4 regions of the Synechococcus sp. MU1651 genome follow, and region 1 is predicted to be linked to each of the others. Evidence: predicted binding sites of a transcription regulator. Region 1 holds the regulator's gene; each other region holds the start of a gene.

What was found. Region 1 encodes NtcA, which controls nitrogen genes in cyanobacteria. Its sites were predicted from a motif close to GTANCNNNNGNTAC; they were not measured.
Region 2: glnA (type I glutamate--ammonia ligase) is a predicted target of NtcA. The motif match lies at 2,813-2,826, and genes of this name have one in related genera.
Region 3: cynS (cyanase) is a predicted target of NtcA. The motif match lies at 2,365-2,378, and genes of this name have one in related genera.
Region 4: NCN05_RS06160 (DUF4278 domain-containing protein) is a predicted target of NtcA. The motif match lies at 2,147-2,160, and genes of this name have one in related genera.

What each region holds. Positions count from the first base shown of each region.
Region 1 is NZ_JAKUHJ010000012.1:33,863-38,384, reverse strand. It holds gene pth (aminoacyl-tRNA hydrolase) at 1-179, shown strand, start outside; gene NCN05_RS09485 (DUF3146 family protein) at 179-436, shown strand; gene NCN05_RS09480 (RuvC family protein) at 414-860, opposite strand; gene NCN05_RS09475 (DUF3084 family protein) at 857-2,008, opposite strand; gene ntcA (global nitrogen regulator NtcA) at 2,036-2,752, opposite strand; gene rph (ribonuclease PH) at 2,811-3,554, opposite strand; gene NCN05_RS09460 (cob(I)yrinic acid a,c-diamide adenosyltransferase) at 3,700-4,299, shown strand; gene dcd (dCTP deaminase) at 4,299-4,522, shown strand, end outside.
Region 2 is NZ_JAKUHJ010000001.1:414,255-418,776, reverse strand. It holds gene NCN05_RS02445 (copper-binding protein) at 1-63, opposite strand, end outside; gene NCN05_RS02440 (class I SAM-dependent methyltransferase) at 138-1,211, opposite strand; gene glnA (type I glutamate--ammonia ligase) at 1,326-2,747, opposite strand; gene NCN05_RS02430 (allophycocyanin subunit beta) at 2,954-3,478, shown strand; gene NCN05_RS02425 (pyridoxal-phosphate-dependent aminotransferase family protein) at 3,574-4,522, shown strand, end outside.
Region 3 is NZ_JAKUHJ010000003.1:120,319-124,840, reverse strand. It holds gene NCN05_RS04725 (MFS transporter) at 1-493, opposite strand, end outside; gene NCN05_RS04720 (GNAT family N-acetyltransferase) at 539-1,006, shown strand; gene NCN05_RS04715 (anthranilate phosphoribosyltransferase family protein) at 967-2,037, opposite strand; gene NCN05_RS04710 (cyanate hydratase) at 2,110-2,259, opposite strand; gene cynS (cyanase) at 2,478-2,912, shown strand; gene NCN05_RS04700 (HEAT repeat domain-containing protein) at 2,965-3,687, opposite strand; gene NCN05_RS04695 (formate/nitrite transporter family protein) at 3,695-4,522, opposite strand, start outside.
Region 4 is NZ_JAKUHJ010000005.1:26,975-31,496, forward strand. It holds gene NCN05_RS06135 (leucyl aminopeptidase) at 1-529, shown strand, start outside; gene NCN05_RS06140 (hypothetical protein) at 526-762, shown strand; gene NCN05_RS06145 (hypothetical protein) at 812-994, opposite strand; gene NCN05_RS06150 (hypothetical protein) at 1,218-1,385, opposite strand; gene NCN05_RS06155 (hypothetical protein) at 1,612-1,764, opposite strand; gene NCN05_RS06160 (DUF4278 domain-containing protein) at 1,899-2,066, opposite strand; gene NCN05_RS06165 (DUF3104 domain-containing protein) at 2,240-2,530, opposite strand; gene NCN05_RS06170 (hypothetical protein) at 2,762-2,914, shown strand; gene msrA (peptide-methionine (S)-S-oxide reductase MsrA) at 3,126-3,749, opposite strand; gene lpxB (lipid-A-disaccharide synthase) at 3,746-4,522, opposite strand, start outside.

The DNA.
Region 1 (4,522 bases):
AACGCCGCGCCCGAACGGTTTCCCATGTTCTTGGTCCGTTCAGCAAGGTGGAGCAACCCTGTGTTGGCGCAGTTCTCGATGCTGTTCTGGATGGGATTCAACGTCTTCAGCGCCAGAGCTTTGAGCGCGCTGGAACCTGGATCAACGGGTTCCGCTATGACCTGGAGTCGGTCGACTGATGCCGGCACTTCCGGCGACAACGGCCCATTTGCGGGTGCTCCGTCAGTGTTTTCAAGCCAAGTGCGTGGAGGGTGAAGTTTCTGCTGGAGGGTTTGAGTGGCAGTTTTCCTGGGCCTTTGATCGCGGTGAACTGATGGTGGAGCCATCCCTGGGACGTGCCCTGATCGAGGATGCCTTGCGGAGGTTTCTGGTGCGTTCTGATTACAGGCTGGAGCCGGGGGGTGATTACACCTTCATGGTCCGGGCCAGGTTCTGAGCGAGAAGGTGGGAGCAGGCTCAGGCCATTTCAGGCGGCATTGCAGGTGCTCCTCAAGCATCACCAAAGCTGCAACAGCATCCAGATCCACCGGTGGAATGCGCAGTCCTGCCGGCAGCATCCGTCGCCAACCTCGAGCCGGCCACAGCGCCCAGTAACGCTGTCTCGCCCTCAGGGTTGTTCCCTGCTCCGGAACCACAGTGAGATGGCCCAGCCGTTCCAGTCGCTGGATCCAGGCTCGGCTTCCCGTGCCATCGCCGATCAGGATGCGGTCGAGAGTTTGGTCTTGATTCCATCGCTCCAGCCAGGGTTCGACGGCCTCCGGGGCCAGCACATGCCCTTCGCGCACGAGGCCGAGCTGAAGATCGGCCAGCACAAGACCACATTTGCAGCGGCCTGGATCGAGGACGGCCACCCGTTTCATGGGGAGGCCTGAATGGTGACCACGACAGGATCGGCACTTTCACTGACCTCTGCGGAAATCACTTTCAAGACCACGCTTTGGCTGGGTCCTTCCATCAGGGTCTGGACCAGTTGGGAGAGGGCTGATCCATCGAACTGAAGGCCTTCGGTCAGAGATCCCCGCCGCTGCACTTCGGCATAGGCCGAGGCCAGGAGAAGGTTCAGCCGTGTGCGAATGCCCTCTGAGGTGCGTTCATCCGGTTGCAGTGTGGTGGTGGCCAGTACATCTCCGCGTTGGGTCACCGGCCGGTTGGGACGCACCTCGGGGAAGGCGTACACCGCCGTTTCACCCCGCAGCACATTGGTGGCGGAGCGCAGCGAGATCACCCAGGTCTCCGGTTTGCGGATGATGCTTTGCAGGCGTTCCACATCGCTGCGCGGAACGCGGATCAACTGGCGTTCGGGTGCTTCGCCGGGCCGCACTTTCCCGTAGGCGTTGAGATTGGCCTCCTGCAACAGCCTGTCGACAGCCTGTTTGGCCTGGCTTGGAGCATCGAGTCGAACCGTTGCTCTTGCCAAGGTCTGTCCGCTGCTGATCACCACCGATCCACGCCGCAAGGCGACCAGATTGCGTTCCAGTTGTTTGAGTTCCTGCTCACCGGCACGGATGCGGCTGCGAACGCTGTTGAGTTCGGCTTCCGTGCGCTGGATGTCCGCATCGCGGGAGGCGATGTCCTGGCTGAGACGTTCACGTTCGGCTTCGAGTTGGGCCAGCTCCTTCTGCAGAGGAGCCAGTTGGAGGCGCAGGGTGTTGGCCCGTTGCTGCGATTGCTCGAGCTCAATGGCGATCCGTTTGGTTTCCGTTTGGGTCTTGTCCCGTTCCCGCTCGGCTGCCTCCAGCTGTTGACGGCTGTCCTGGAGTTTCTCCTGCAGGGCATCCAGTTCAAACAGGCCGACCCGCAACTGCCGGCTCACCAGAAGCATCAGGCCAAGTGAGAGTGCGCTGATCAGGCTGCCGGTCAACACCGTGATCAAAACGGCGGTGCGCCGTGGGCGCATGCTGAACAAACTCAGTCGCGCTTTGCCGACGCGGCTGCCCAAGCGGTCGCCCAGGGTCGACAGCACGCCCCCGAGCACCAACAGAACCAGTATCAGTGCCCAGCCGCTCATGGCTGCACAAGTTGGGCGATGGCAGGCCTAGCTGAAGCGTTTGGCCAGCGCGATCGGATCCAGAACCGTGATTTTCTTGCGGTCAATCTGAACCAGACCGGATTGACGCAAGTCTCCCAGCAGACGCGTGATTGTGACGCGTGTTGAGCCAATTGCTTCAGCGATGGCTTGATGGGACAGGCGCAGGTCGATGGTGATGCCCAGCTCATCTGCCACGCCGAAGTCCCTGCAAAGCACCAGCAGGAAGCTCACCAGTCGGGAGGACATGTCCCGATGGGTGAGGGTTTCAATCATCGTCTCGGTCTGCAGAATCCGGCTGGAGAGACCCTGAAGCAAGCGCAGGCCAACGCTGGTGTCTGCTTCGATGGCGGTCTTCACGGAGGTCGCTGGTGCCGTCACCATTTCGACCCGGGTGAAGGCCACAGCGTGATAGAAGCGGTCGGACCGTTGACCTGTCAGCAGCGACAGCACCCCGAAGAGGCTGTTCTCGCGGAGCAGGGCCACGGTGATTTCTTCTCCCGATTCGTAGACGCGGGACAGACGAACGGCTCCCCGGCGGATCAGATACACCCGTTCTGCGGGATCTCCGGGGAAAAAGATGGTCTTGTTGCGATCCACCAGTTCACTGCTGGCGCCATCGAGATCCCGGATGATCTCCAGCAGAGAACGGTTGGCGGGCTCTGCGCTGGGAGCTGGAGCCACCATCTGTGGGGCGTATCGGCTGAAACCTCGGCTACTGGTCATGACAACCCCCTGGTGTGGCGAAGTTACGGAGCCGGCGGTGGCCGGCATGTAGCGGTTATTACGTAACGCTGCTGTGCTCGTTGAAGGCCTGGCGTTGCGCCTGCATCAGGGATCTCAATCCCGGCTCTGCTAGATCCAGCAGCTCATTGAGTTGCCTGCGACTGAAGGGCGCACCCTCTGCAGTTCCCTGTATTTCCAGCAGGCGGCCATCGCCGGACTGCACAATGTTCAGGTCCACCTCGGCTCGGCTGTCTTCGCTGTAGTCCAGATCCAGCAAGGCCTGGCCATCCACCAAGCCCACGGAGACGGCCGCTACCTGATCGATCAGGGGCGATTGCTCTAGGACTCCCTGGTCCACCAGTGATCGGCAGGCTTGGTCCAGGGCGAGCCAAGCCCCGGTGATCGAGGCCGTCCGGGTGCCGGCGTCCGCTTGGATCACGTCGCAGTCGATCAGCAAGGTGCGCTCCCCTAAGCGCTCCATGTCGATCACGGCGCGCAGGCTTCGGCCGATCAGTCGCTGAATTTCCTGGGTGCGACCCGAGAGTTTCATCAGCTCCCGTGATTGCCGCTGTGGGGTTGATCCGGGCAGCAACCGGTATTCGGCGCTGAGCCATCCCAATCCTTCTCCCTTGCGCCAGCGGGGAACCTTGTCCTCTAAGCAAACGCTGCAGAGAACAGCGGTTCGGCCGGTATGAACCACAAGGGAGCTCAAGGCAAACCCCATGGGATTCCAGGTCACCGAGAACGGTCGCAACTGCTGCGGGCGACGGCCATCAGTGCGTTGCTCAGGGGATTGGCTCATCGGTGGTGTGCAGTTCGTCAAGCCTCGCAGGCGGTTGGTTCTCGCCCTGTCCAAACACCATGGGTGGTGTCGATCCCCTTGTGGAATGTGATCTCGCCGCTACATTCAAGGTCTTGCCGGGGTCGCCCGGACAGATGCTTTCGTGATGACCACAAGCCTCGCCGACCCCCAATCCTTCCAAAATTCCCTGGATCGGGATCAGCAGGCCTTGCAACGGGCGGGCCTGAGGCCCTTGCCTGCCGTTTCTGATCCGCCACCCCTACATCTGGTGGCTCCCGAAGGGCAGCTGCAAGTGCATACGGCGCCTTATCGAGGCAGTTTCGCCAGTGTTCTCAGCCAGGCCATGCGAGCTGCCGGCTTGGGCAGTCGTGTTCTGATCAGTCAGTTCCTCAAAGGGGGCGTGCAGCAGGGACCGGCCGGCCGGGTGCAGCTCTGCGGAGGCCTCGTCTGGCTGCGGCCGGAAGTGCCACTCTGCCTCTCTTCGCCGGGGCATCCCGGTGGTGCGGAGGCGGTGGCTGAGGTTTGGTCCATCTGCCGTCAGCATCTGATCCAGGGAGATCTCGACCAGCTGGTGTTGGATGAACTCGGCCTTGCCGTGGCCTTCGGATACCTGGATGAAGCGGACGTGATTGCAGCGCTTGAGCAGCGGCCCGCTTCGATGGATGTGATCATCACTGGACCTGCAATCCCCGCCGGTGTGGTGGAGATGGCAGATCAAGTCACGGAGTTGCGCCGAGGTTTCTGATGCTCAAGTGCGATCGCTGGATCACTGAACAGGCCGGGCAGGGAATGATCGAGCCATTCCAGAGCGGTTTGGTCCGTCACCTGGAGCCGGAGCAGAAGCTGCGGCCAGTGCTGAGTTTTGGTTGCTCCTCCTACGGCTACGACCTACGCCTTTCTCCCCAGGAATTTCTGATCTTCCGGCATGTTCCAGGCACGGTGATGAACCCCAAGCGGTTCAACCCGGC
Region 2 (4,522 bases), on a different contig from region 1:
TTCCATCAGCACCACCTGGAATGTCCAGCCCTGAAGCCAACGCAGCCTGAAGGGATTGGTCATGACGTTCCCTTCGGGATTCAGCACACCCTATGGCTCGCAGCCGTTCGTGCAAGGGACGCTGTCAGGGAATCCCCTCAGCTGGCCTCTGGGATGGGTTTGCGTGCCGACCAGACCCGCGTCATGAAGTGGGTTTCCGCGGTGATGCCTTCGAACCCTGCAGCTGAGAGGCGGGTGTCGATGTCGTCGCCGATGTAGTCGCGGTAGTAGGGCTCATGGAAGACGCGCCTGAAATTCTCCATCACGGAGGCGAACTTGGCTGAATCGGCCATCTGCACAGAGTCGGCAAGCACGAACACACCACCGGGTTCAAGCACCCGCCAGGCCTCGTTGAGCACGTTCTGGCGGGCATCCGCCGGAAGTTCGTGCAGCAGGAACACACTGGTGACGGCCTGAACCGATTCATCAGCCAAGGGCAGTGATTCCCCGTTGGCACGGATCAGCTGAACCAGCGATGCATCGCCGTCATTCAGCCAGCGGTTGGCTTGACGCAGGTACGACTCGGAGAGATCGGTTCCGATCAGTTGCGCGTGGGGAACGGCGGCGCGGATCTGCTGCAGGGTCCGGCCGGTGCCGGTAGCCACATCGAGAATTTTGAGGGAACCCGGAGCACGGTCTGCGAAGTGCTTCAAGCCGCGTTTCAGGGGAGCCAAAACCCTGCGTCGCATGGCATCGGCGGTGCCATTGAAGAGGATCTCCACCTGCAGGTCGTAAAGACCAGCCGAATGGTCACTCAGGTAGCCGTCGGTTTGATGGTGAAAATTCTGGAGGTAGTACTCGGGGTAGAGCGCTTTTTCGGTTTCCTTGGGCAGATCCCGCACATTGCGCTCGCGGCGTCGATCCCAGGTGGAGGGAAGATCCATCCAAACCTGCGGGTAGCGGCTGACCCAGTCGAGCCAGGGTGCATCAAACAACAACTGCTCGGGGTAGATCCCCTGTTCGGCGTCCTGCCAGTCCTGTTCCTGGAGTTTCCTCATATCCAGCTGCAGCTCTCCAAGAACTTCGGCGGACACGGGCTCGGTTTTCGGCACCGCATCTGGCGCCAACAGCTCCATCAGCTTGGTGCTCAGCTCCTTGTGGGCCAGGCCCGCGATGCTTTTGCCTTGCTGAAGCGTTTGGTACGCAAGCTTGCTCAGGGGCGTTGACGCCATCGCGGATTCAGACAACAAACCCATTCCAACGAATGAGGCGCACAATCGCGTGGCCAGCAGTCCACAAAAAAACCCGCCTCCTTGGAGGCGGGTCGTGGGATGCACGGGCGCTGATCAAGCGTCGTAGTACATGGTGAATTCGTGGGGGTGAGGCCGCTGGCGCAGCTGCTGCACCTCCTCGTACTTCAGGTCGATCCAGTTGTCGATGAAGTCGTCGCTGAACACACCGCCAGCGGTGAGGAAGCCGCGATCAGCATTCAACGCTTCCAGGGCACCGTTGAGGGATGCGGGGACCGTGGCGATCTTCGAGAGCTCTTCAGCCGGAAGTTCGAACAGGTCGCGATCTTCGCCATCGCCGGGATCGATCTGGTTCTTGATGCCGTCCAGACCAGCCATCATCATGGCGCTGAAGGCCAGATAGGGGTTGGCGAGGGCATCGCCGGAGCGGAACTCGAGGCGCTTGGCCTTCGGGCTCGGGCCGGTGAGCGGGATCCGCACGGCGGCAGAGCGGTTGCCCTCGGAGTAGACGAGGTTCACCGGGGCTTCGAAACCGGGCACCAGTCGCTTGTAGCTGTTGGTGGTGGGGTTGGTGAAGGCCAGGAAGGCGGGGGCGTGCTTGAGGATGCCGCCGATGTACCAGCGTGCCGTCTGCGAGAGGTTGGCGTAGGTGCCTTCGCCGAAGAACAGGGGCTGACCGCCTTTCCAGAGGCTCTGGTGCACGTGCATGCCGGAGCCGTTGTCGTTGAAGACCGGCTTGGGCATGAAGGTGGCCGTTTTGCCGTACTTCCTGGCCACGTTGCGCACGACGTACTTGTAAGTCATCACGTTGTCGGCGGCCTGGATCAGCTCAGCAAATTTCATGCCGAGTTCGTGCTGACCCGCGCCTGCTACCTCGTGGTGGTGCTTCTCGGTGGGAATGCCCAGCTGACCCATCAGCAGGAGCATCTCGGAGCGGATGTCCTGGGCGGTGTCGTTGGGAGCGACAGGGAAGTAGCCCTCCTTCTCCTGAATCTTGTAGGCGAGGTTGCCGCCTTCTTCGATCCGTCCGGTGTTCCAGCCCGCTTCGATCGTGTCGACGCTGTAGAAGGAACCCCCTTCAGCCGAGTTGTAGCGGACGTCGTCGAAGAGGAAGAACTCCGGCTCAGGACCGAAGAAGGCCATATCGGCCAGGCCGGTGCTGGCCAGATGATTCAGTGCCCGCTGGGCCAGGGCGCGGGGGCAGCGCTCGTAGGGCTGGCCGGTGCGTGGCTCCTGAATCGAGCAGATCATGCTCAGGGTTTTGTGCCGGTAGAAGGGGTCCACCCAGGCCGTGTTGGCGTCCGGCACCATGGCCATGTCGGAGGCCTGGATGCCTTTCCAGCCGCGGATGGATGAGCCGTCAAAAGCCAGGCCCTCCGTGAAGGATTCTTCCTCCAGCAGATCGGTGCACACCGTCAGGTGCTGCCACTTGCCGTGCAGATCGGTGAATTTGAGGTCGATCAGTTCGATGCCTTCGTCCTTGATCTGGCGCAGGACGTCCTGGGGGGATTTCGACATAAGAAGGGACTGCTCGACTGAATTGTGCAGTGATGTGACCGTATACAGCCACAAGACACCATTTTGTATCAAGGGGTACGTTTCAGCTGCTGGAAGGCGACTGCGTAACCGTTTCTGTCAACTTGGCTGAAATGCAGGCATGCCAAAGGATCTGCCCGCCTCAACGGTGTTAGCTTCCGCTGGGGATCCTCTGGAGATTCAGGGACATGCGCGATGCAATCAGCGGTCTGATCGGTCGTTACGACCAGCTGGGTCGCTATTTCGACCGCCCGGCGATCGACAGCATCAATGTGTATCTGGATGAATCTGCACTGCGGATTCAGGCCGTAGAGCTAATCAACGGATCCTCGGCCGAGATTGTGCGTGAGGCCAGCCAGCGCCTGTTCCGGGATGAACCCGACCTGTTGCTGCCTGGCGGCAACGCCTACACCACCCGTCGGCTCGCCGCCTGCCTGCGGGATATGGACTATTTCCTGCGTTACGCCAGCTACGCCCTGGTGGCCGGTGACAGCACGATCCTCAATGAGCGTGTGCTGAACGGACTCGACGACACCTACAAGAGTCTCGGCGTTCCCACTGGCCCAACGGTCCGCAGCATCGTTCTGCTGGGAGAGGTTGTTTCCGAGATGCTTCTGGCCAACGGTGCTGCATCCGATCAGCTCGCCACCGTTCTTCAGCCGTTCGATCACCTGGCCAAGGGCCTGGGTGAAACCAATGTGCGCCAGCGCTGATCCAGCACGCTCAACGCAAGACCTGAACAGATTGCAATCAAGCCTCCCTCACCCCTTCCAAGGGGCGTGACTGCGTAGGCTCAACACTCGAACCAATGAACAGGGCTTTGGCGACGACGAACTCACTCCTCTCTGTTGACGATCGTCACCGCAAAGCCTTTGCACCGATCGGCACACCCGACCGCCTCCTGCTTGGACCAGGCCCCTCCAACGCCCATCCAACAGTTCTGAAGGCTCTGTCGCGAACCCCGATTGGTCACCTTGATCCTCTCTATGTGGATCTGATGGGCGAAGTGCAGGAACTGCTGCGTTACGCCTGGCAGACCGACAACCGCCTCACGCTTCCGATGAGCGGCACCGGCAGTGCTGCCATGGAGGCAACCATCGCCAACACCGTCGAGCCTGGAGACACCGTTTTGGTGGCGGTGAAGGGATACTTCGGCCTGCGTCTGGCTGACATGGCCGGCCGCTATCGCGCTGAGGTGAAAACCATTGAAAAACCCTGGGGTGAGTGGTTTTCCCTCGATGAGCTGGAAGCTGCCCTGATTGAGCACAAGCCCGCCATCTTGGCGATGGTCCATGCCGAAACCTCAACGGGTGTCTGCCAACCCATGGAGGGCATCGGCGACCTCTGCCGGAAGCATGATTGCCTTCTGCTGCTCGACACCGTCACTTCTCTGGGGGGCGTTCCGCTCTACATCGATGAGTGGAAAGTCGATCTTGCCTACAGCTGCAGCCAGAAGGGCCTGAGCTGCCCTCCCGGACTCGGACCCTTCACCATGGGCCCCCGTGCTGAGGCCAAGATGACAGCCCGTCAGGGCAAGGTGCCCAACTGGTATCTGGATGTTTCCTTGTTGAACCAGTACTGGGGCAGCGATCGCGTCTATCACCACACCGCGCCGGTCAACATGAATTTCGGCATGCGTGAGGCCCTGCGTCTCCTGGCTGAAGAAGGTCTCGACCAGGCCTGGGCACGCCATCGCAGCAATGCGGAGATGCTCTGGAACGGGCTGGAAAGTCTCGGCCTTTCGATGCATGTGCCGG
Region 3 (4,522 bases), on a different contig from region 1:
GGGCCAGTTGCCCGCCAACGAAGGGGCCGAGGATGAACCCCAAGCCAAAGGCCACGCCGATCAAGCCAAAGGCACGGGCTCGCTTGTCGGGAGGCGTGATGTCGGCGAGCACGGCGCTGGCTGTTGCCGCTGTACCGCCACTGATGCCGTCAATGATTCGTGCTGCGAACAGCAACAGCAGGGGCAGCAGGCTTTGGCTGGGCCAAGGCAGTGAAACCGTCACCGCAAACAGGCCGAGCCCCACCACGGATCCTGCGACGCAGATGCTGATCACGGGGCGGCGGCCGTAGCGATCACTGAGTGCTCCGATCAAGGGAGTGACGAGGAACTGCGCCAGGGCATAGCTTCCCGCCAACAGTCCCAGGGTTCGTCCGTCTGGGGCGAACTGGGCTAAGAGAAAGGGCAACAGCGGAAAAACAATGCTTTCGCTGAGGCGGTCGTTGAGCAGCGTGAGAAACGCGCTGAGCAGTGTGGGAATCCGAGGACGCTGCAAGCTTGCTGCCACGCAGGAGAGACTCACATTCCCACAGGCGGCTCCATGGCTTTGCGTCCGATCGCTCCGGAAGATCACCCGCTGTTGCGGGAGATCTATGCCGATGCGATCGAATCGCTGGCTCCCCTCCTTTATTCAGAGGAACAAGTCAGGGCCTGGGCGGCCTTGGCTTGGTTGCCCGGCGTGCTCGATGCGAGTTTTCGGGAGGGCTCGGGATGGCTCACCACGGATGGTTCGGCCTTTGCGATCCGCCATCCGGAAGATCGTCTTTCGTTGCTTTACTGCCGCGGTTGTGCCTCGAGGCGGGGGCATGGCAGTGCCCTCCTGAACCGGATTGAGGCGGATGCGCTGGCGTCCGGCGTTCAACAATTACGAACGGAGGCCAGCCAGTTCAGCCGACCGTTGCTGGAGCGATGGGGCTGGTGTGTGGAAGCGCCGGAGACGATCCTGATTGGAGGCGTTCCGTTCGAGCGCTATCGGATGGTCAAGCTGCTTCGCCAAGCGCAGAGTTGATCAAGCTGGGCTTGGGCCTGGCCCGTCTCCAGAACGGACGCTGCCCGTTGAATGCCCTGTTCCAAGGAATCACTGCAGCCGGCGAACCACAGATAGGCGCCGGCGTTCCAGCGCAGGGCGTCGCAGAGAGGACCCTTGTTCTGAAGGGCGTTTCGTGCCTGCTCAGCCCAGGTGGTGTCGTCAGCCCATTCCACGTCGGCGTCGTGACAGCCATGGTCACGGGGGTGCAGGATCAATCGCTCCGCTTTGCCATTCCGCACCCGGGCCGTGATGCAGGCTCGGCCGATGGGCAGGTCGGTGCCTCCTTCCAACCCCTTCACGGTGAGTACATCGGTTTCGCCGGCTTGCTTGAGGGCTTCCCAGGCGCGGGCTTCTGTTGGTGGGTGGACAAAGCCACTCACAAGGAGGTGGTCGCCTTGGTGGGGTGTCCAGAGCAGTTCCAGGCTGGCAACCGGGGGACGCTTGCCCAGTTCTTCGCGGTAGCCGATCAGGGTTTCCGCGATGGGGAAATGATCCGGCTGGTGAATCAGGGCGAAGCCGTTCTGCTGGAACCCGTCTGCAACGGCGCTGATCGGTAGACCTGTGAGGTCCAGATCGAGAAGGCGCAACAGATCAACAGCGGTGACGCCGTATTTGATTGGCATCCGGTCACCGCCCTGCAGAACCACCGGCTGACCACAGGCCAGCAGCACCAACGCGGTGAGCGGGTAAATCGGCGCTGTACGCGTGCGCCCGTCGTAGGGCATGCCGAAACACAGCGGTGCTCGACTGCCAGCAGTGGATTGCAGCACCGGGCCGTGGGCTCGGTAGGTGTCGAGCATCCCCGTGAGTTCCTGAGGTTCGGGCCGTCGGATGCGATGGGCAATCAGGAAGGCGCCGATCTGTGCGGGCGTTGCTTCGCCCTGCAGCATCAGCTCCATGGCATCAGCCGCTTCCTCGCGACTCATGCCTTTGCTGGTGTGTTCACCGCTTCCCACCTTGCGCAGATGCTGCTTGAAGCGGTCGCGGCCGGAGAGAACTGCGTTCGTCAAGGGTCCGGCCTCAAGCTGTGGGCAGTCTTCAGGAGCGACTGACCCGGCAGGGGTAGCAATTGCTACGAAAGTTCAGGGGCTGCTCAGCCGGGATAGCCCCTCGAAGCTGCCATGGCGTGGATGCTGCGGGTGGTGGCGTCCTTCGGCGTAATAAAGCCGCTCCAGCATCAGGTGCGGAGCGGTGGTTGATGGCAGAAATTGCGCCTGAAGCAGGGTCGCCATGGATTGGAAAAATTGGCTCATTTCAAATTCCTTCATTAGAAATAATTCCACACGCATCATGGGCCTGTTGGCTGTGCTTGTTGCTTCAAAATGGGCTGTTGTTTTGTAGTTAATGCTTCATTGTTCAGTCAGCGTTTGCGCAACAGTTTCACTGCTGCTGAGACGTTCCAGCTTGGAACGCTGTTTTTGAAGCGGCCATAACAAATTTTCGTTCAATCATGACTGTTACTGCTGCCTTGATGGCTGCCAAGAAAGCCAAGGCCATGAGCTTTGCCGATTTGGAGGCGGCCATGGGCCTTGATGAGGTCTGGATTGCTTCCTTGTTCTATGGACAAGCCACGGCCTCCAAGGAAGAGGCTGAAAAGCTGGCTGAGCTGCTCTCCCTTGACCCAGCCATCACCGCCGCTTTGCAGGAGTTCCCCACCAAGGGAAGCCTCGATCCGGTTATCCCCACTGATCCCTTGATCTACCGCTTTTACGAGATCATGCAGGTTTATGGCATGCCCCTGAAGGATGTGATCCAGGAGCATTTTGGTGACGGCATCATGAGCGCGATCGACTTCACGCTTGATGTGGACAAAGTGGAGGATCCCAAAGGTGATCGCGTCAAAATCACCATGTGCGGCAAGTTCCTGCCTTACAAAAAGTGGTGAACAACCAAGTGTCTTGATTGAAGACATCAAGCCCCGCTGTTGCGGGGCTTTTTTATTGGCGGAATTGTTGGCTCAGTTGGGTGCTGGCCATTTTCCGCCGAACGTCATCATTCAGCTCCTGGCTCAACTCAAGCAGGCAGCGCTGACTGGCGGGTGTGGCGATGCAACCGAGCGCGCGGAAGGCTGCCTCGGCAACAGGCAGGGAACCGTTGCCACAAAGTTCTGCCAGCTTTTCGCTGATTAACACGCCATCGCGGCGTTGCAGAACCCGAATTGCGGCCACAACGACTGGATCGCGAAAATCATTCAACACCTCTTGGCAGAACTGCAGCAGTTCACCGTCGTCCAGGCAGTGGGACCGGAAGCTGAGCAGTTGAAGACCGGCAAGTCGGTGCAGTTGGCCCGGGTGATGCAGGCAATTCACCACCACCGATTCGGGAACTTCGGCCCCCCAGCAGGCGAGAGCTTGAACCACCATCAGGTTGGCGTCCTCATCGTCTGAGGTTTGCTCGAGTTGAGCCAACAACCAATCGCGGGCCTCGCTTTGGTGGCACAGCCCTGCCGCCATCACCAAATCGGGCAGAACCCCATGGCTGGCAAGGAGGTCTTGGATTACGGGCCAGCCGCGCTCGGCCTGCATGCCCAGTTTTTCGCAGAGGGCTCGCCGCAGATCAACAGAAAGGCTGGGGGAGTAGACCTCCCCCAGCCAAGCGGGCTCCAAAGGAGCGCGTCGAGATCGGGCGAGCCGTTCCCAGAGAACGGCTTCGTCGTTCATGGATGGATCAGCGGGCACCCAGTTCAGCAGCGAGCTCACGCTCCAGCTTTTCATCGTGCTCGGTGGGCAGCACGTTCTCCATCGGTGTGCGATGGGTGCTGTAGAAGAGCATGCCGATGAACACCATGCCGCCCACGATGTTGCCGAGGGTGACAGGCAGGAAGTTCCAGAAGATCACCTTGGTGAAGGGGACGCCCGAACCGAGGATCGGGCCAGCGGTGTGCAGGAACTGGTTCACCACGATGTGCTCCATGCCCATCGATTGGAAGGCGGTGATCGGAAGCCAGCAGGCCAGGATCTTGCCGGGAACGCTCTTGCTCACCAGAGCCATGGTCACGCCCAGGCAAACCAACCAGTTGGCCACAAGTCCGCGCAGGAAGGCGAGGAAGAAGCCCATGCTTCCCAGGGCCTCGTACTTCTTCTCAACGTTGATTTGATTGAGGGCCATGATTTTCTGGGCCACGGCATCCCAGATCGGCGGGCCGACGTTGTCAGCAGCGCCATCCATGGTGCCGCTGGTGAGGCTGATGGCCATGATCACGGCCACAACGGCGGTGCCGATCCAGTTGCCGATCCACACCCAGACCCAGTTGCGGAACGTGGCACCCCAGGTGCTCTTGCCGGCCCAGGTGGCCATCGGCAGCAGGGCGAAGTTGCCGGTCACCAGCTCCATGCCGAACAGCACGATGCTGGCGAAGCCGAAGGGGAACAGCAGCGAGCCCACAAAGGGGGCTTTAACGGTGATGCCCACGGTGAGGGCCAGGATCACCGCCAGGCCAAGGATGGCCCCGGAGTAAAAGCCACGGATCAGCAGGTTCTTCACGCTGACCGTTGA
Region 4 (4,522 bases), on a different contig from region 1:
GAACGGCTCCGCCGTCCACCCCGGTGACATCGTCACCGCCGCCAACGGCATGACGATTGAGATCAACAACACCGACGCCGAAGGCCGGCTCACCCTCGCCGATGCGCTGCTCTACGCCTGTGAGCAGAAGCCAGATGCCGTGGTGGATCTGGCCACCCTCACCGGAGCCTGCGTCATCGCTCTGGGGGATGAGATGGCCGGTCTCTGGTCCAACAATGACGATCTGGCGGAAGCCCTCGACGCCGCTGCTCAGACGGGCGGCGAAGGGCTCTGGCGCATGCCACTGCAGCAGTCCTACCGGGATGGATTGAAGTCGTTGCTGGCCGACATGAAGAACACCGGCCCGCGGCCCGGTGGTTCGATCACAGCGGCCCTGTTCCTCAAGGAGTTCGTGGCCAAAGACACCGCCTGGGCCCACATCGACATCGCCGGCCCGGTGTGGAGTGACAAGGGCAAAGGGGTCAATCCCGCTGGTGCCACCGGCTACGGCGTGCGCACCCTGGTGAACTGGGTGCTGGCCCAGTCATGAGCCGCTCCCCGGTGCGCTGGTACATCAAGGCCCAGCTGGGGGTGCTGCTGCTCCCGGTGGGCCTCTGCCTATTCGGCGAGGCGGTGAGCCGCAAGGTGGTTCAGATGCTGGGCAAGGACGCAGGCCCCTGGTTCTGGTACGGAACCCTCAGCCTGATCTGCATCAACGCTGGCATCGGCCTGATGGTCGACAGCGGACTGACCCGAGGCTTTCCAGGGCGACGTCAGAACTGATCAGGGCGCAGGGTCAGATCAAAACAGCCAATCAGGACGAAACACCACGTCAGGAGGCAACCGCCTGCAATTCGAGAGAGCGCTCTGGGGTTTCCAATGCATGAATCTGCCACCGTGCTCGCTCGGAGCAGGTTTCCAACACCCGATCAAGATCATCCGATGCGTGCTTCGGCGACGCGTAGGGACCGATATGACGGGTGCCAAGACCATCCTTAATGGTCAGCAGATACATACAACCCTCCTCTCACAGCGTGATCGTAAGCATTGGCTAAAGCTTCGTCGATGGCCGGAAACCCGTCTGTTCACTGAGAACTTGCTGAATCAATCAGGTTGCCGCGCTTAATCTTTTCAACAGGTTGGATGTTGGTTTCTTAAGGAATTCGACCAGATTTGATCAAGTAACGGCCGGAGAAATCCCCTGGAGCGATACGGGGTATCGCTCCATTTCATCGGGCTCAGTTGGCTTCAGTGACAGCCGCTGGAGCAGCAGACCTGCCAGACATCTCACGCAGAGAGCCAGCAGCGCAGAGGGTTGAAAGCGCGATCGCAACCAGGGCGGCGCTGTTGATCAGCTTGAGCGCGACGGGCAGATGGGTGTTGACCATCTCGCGGACGTTTGCCATGAAAAAAGTTCATAGTGAACATGTTCATGGTGCGGCCCCTGTCAACGCAGCGAGGGCGCCCGCAGAGCCCGGCCCCTTTTTCTTGACTCCCTCACAGCAGGGCCTTTTTGTCGTGATGGCGACGATCAGCCACGGGAGCCCAGGCCATCCTGCGGGGGCTTCTTTCGGTGAAGGGGCAACGCGTCGAGCGGGGTGCTTAGGGAACACCCCCCTCTTTTTTTGGGCATCAGGCCACAAGAACAAGGGCGACGTTGAGAATCGCCAACCCCACCAGGAACACCGCCGCCAACAACGCGGCTTCTGGGAAGAACTTGGCAATCACAAACCCCACCCCAAGAAACACCGAGGAGATCACGATGGCGGTGAGATCCGATCCCATCGGCGAATGCTGACTAGCTCGCCCACAGGATGCCGGGATCTCCCTTGGACCGTGGCTTGCCCCCATCCGACTGCCCAACAAAAGCCCCCTGCCCCCTTTCAAGGGCAGGGGCAGGAACCAACGGGTGCTTCGGGCTACTTGGTGTAGGTGACGCCCCGGTAGGCGAGGGTGCGGCGGCTTTCGCCAATAAGTTCCTGGCGGCAGGTGTTGTAGTGCTCGCGGCGGTAGGTCAATTCAACGCAGGCCTTGGGAGTGGCTGGAGCTGTTGCGTAGGCGTGGCCTCGATAGAGAAGTGCAGTCATTGGATGTTCCTCGAAGAAATCCAAGTCCCCGTTCCATGGCTTGGAGCATCTGCGCCCCCTCAAGAGGGGGTGAACGTTTTGTAGCAACCGCTACAAACCACTTATAAGACAGCCGTCAAGCCCGTGTCGTTCGTGCGAATACACACCGCCCCTTAATCAAAGCCCCTACTCGATCAACAGCCGGAAGAGACAGGCGCACTGATGGGCCATCCACCCATCGACCAGATCACATCAGAGACCGCATCGGCATTGATCCATTTGATGAGGCCCGTATCCACGTCAGCCACCTGAAACAGAGACGGAAGCCTGGGGTGGCGAGCACTTCCCTCGCAGAAGAGCACCTGCCCCATCCACCAATCCCCTTGATCGAGCTGGTCTCCAGCAACAATCACAAAGTGCCCTGGGCGGACGTGGAGAAAGGGAGCCTCCGCCTTCACCGCGAGATCACCGTGATCAACCGACATAAGCCACCCAGGAATCAGTACACCTGTACTGATAGCCATGGCGATGCAGGTTTGGCAAGCCGTCAATCCCGCTGGCGTTGAAGCACAAACGTGTTTCCAGACACTGACGTAAGCACTTTTGCTCCCTGGACGTTGACCCGTGGGCGTCTAGGTTTCGACAGACTTCAGACCCGTAGGCCCCCTTTCGATCGCACAAGGCCCTGAGCCTGCCGCCGTCGAGAACGCCAATCGATGACTGACCGCACTCTCAGCATTTCCGATGCCCTGCGCGAAGCGCAGCTGCAGCGCCTGGAAGCCTCCCTGGCCTGCAAGGCGGCATCCAAGCCTCAGGCCACGACACAGCCAGCAATAGAGAAGGACAAGGACGCCAAAGCAAGCGACTGATCGCAACAGTCCCGACGCATTCCTTGATCAGATCGGCATATTGAGGAGCATCCGGCAACTGCCGGTGTCCTCAAGTGCTGTGCTGTGGAGTCGCTGCTCTCGATCCTGTTGGGCGTCGCCCTCGCGTGGCCGATCACGCGGGTGATCATCAGGCTGAGCGACCGTGCGCGCATCCGCGGACGCTCTGCCGAGGAATGAGGCTGCGGCAGCCCTACTTCCCCCAGGCGTTACCGGAGCGAGCGTTGTCGCCCCAGACGCTGTCGAGCCTGCGGTCGCGACCGCAGCTGAACCGGTAGAAGTTGTATTTGACGGCGTTGTTCTCCGCGTAGTTCTGGTGGTACCCCTCGGCGGGCCAGAAGCGAGTCGCTTGACGGAGCTCCACCTTCAAAGCAGACCGGGGTTGTCCGAGCTCACGGGCCGCCGCCGCCGCACTGGCCTCAGCCGCCTGAGCCTGGGCGTCATCAGCCGTGAAAATCACCGGCCGGTAGGAATCACCGCGGTCGCAGAACTGGCCGCCGCCATCGAGGGGGTCCACATTGCGCCAGTAGCTACGCAACAGCTCCGCGTAGCTGATCTGATCCGGATCAAAGCGCACCTGCACCGCTTCCTGATGCCCCGTCGTCTCACTGCTCACCTGCCGGTAGGTGGGGCGCTCCAACTGCCCGCCGCTGTAGCCGCTCACGGCATCACGCACCCCGGGCAGATGCTCCAGGTCGTGCTCCATGCACCAGAAACAGCCACCGGCAAAAACCGCCGTCTGCAACTCAGCCATGGCGCGCTGGGGCCAGCTGAGCAACATCAGGCAGATGAACAGCAGCAGCAGGGTTCGCTTCATCCGATCACCTGATCAAAGATGGCCTTGGCCGCCCGCTCGGTGACCCCAGGAGCACCCAGGGTGGTCCGCAGCCGTGCGTACCCCTCCAGCATGGCCTGGCGCTCTGGGGTGTCAGTCAGCAGAGGAAGCGCCCTCTCCACCAGAGCTTCGGCCGTGAGTTCGTCCTGGAGCAGCTCCGGCACCAACCGCTGCTTGAGCAACAGATTCACTGGCGAGATGTGATCCACCTGGAAGCGCAACACATGGCGGGCAACCCAGGCCGTCAGTCGGCTCACGCGGTACCCCACCACCTGGGGAACCCCCTGCAGGGCCAGCTCCAGATTCACCGTGCCGGATTTGCCCAAGGCGAGATCCGCCGCCGAACAGAAGGTGGTCTTCAACTCATCCGCTTCAGCAGCGGGAATCACCCGGGCGTGGCGCACACCGGCTTCCTGCAGCGCTGCCGCCAGGGGGGCTTCGAACTGGGAAAGTCCAGCGGGCAGGAGCACCTGAAGATCAGGGTGGCGTTGCTGCAACAGGGCTGCCGCCTGGGCCAAAGGGCGCATCAGATAACGCAACTCCTGGGGGCGCGAGGCCGGCAGCAGCAACAACACCGGCGCTTCAGGATCCAAACCCAGTTGGCGGCGGGCACTGGCGCGATCGGGCAGGTTCTGGAAGCTGTCCAGCAGGGGATGGCCCACCCAGCTCACATCCGCACCGCGGGCGGCATAGAACTCGGCCTCTGCCGGGAAGATCGCCAGGATCCTGTCGGTGAAGTCCAGCAGACGGGTGGT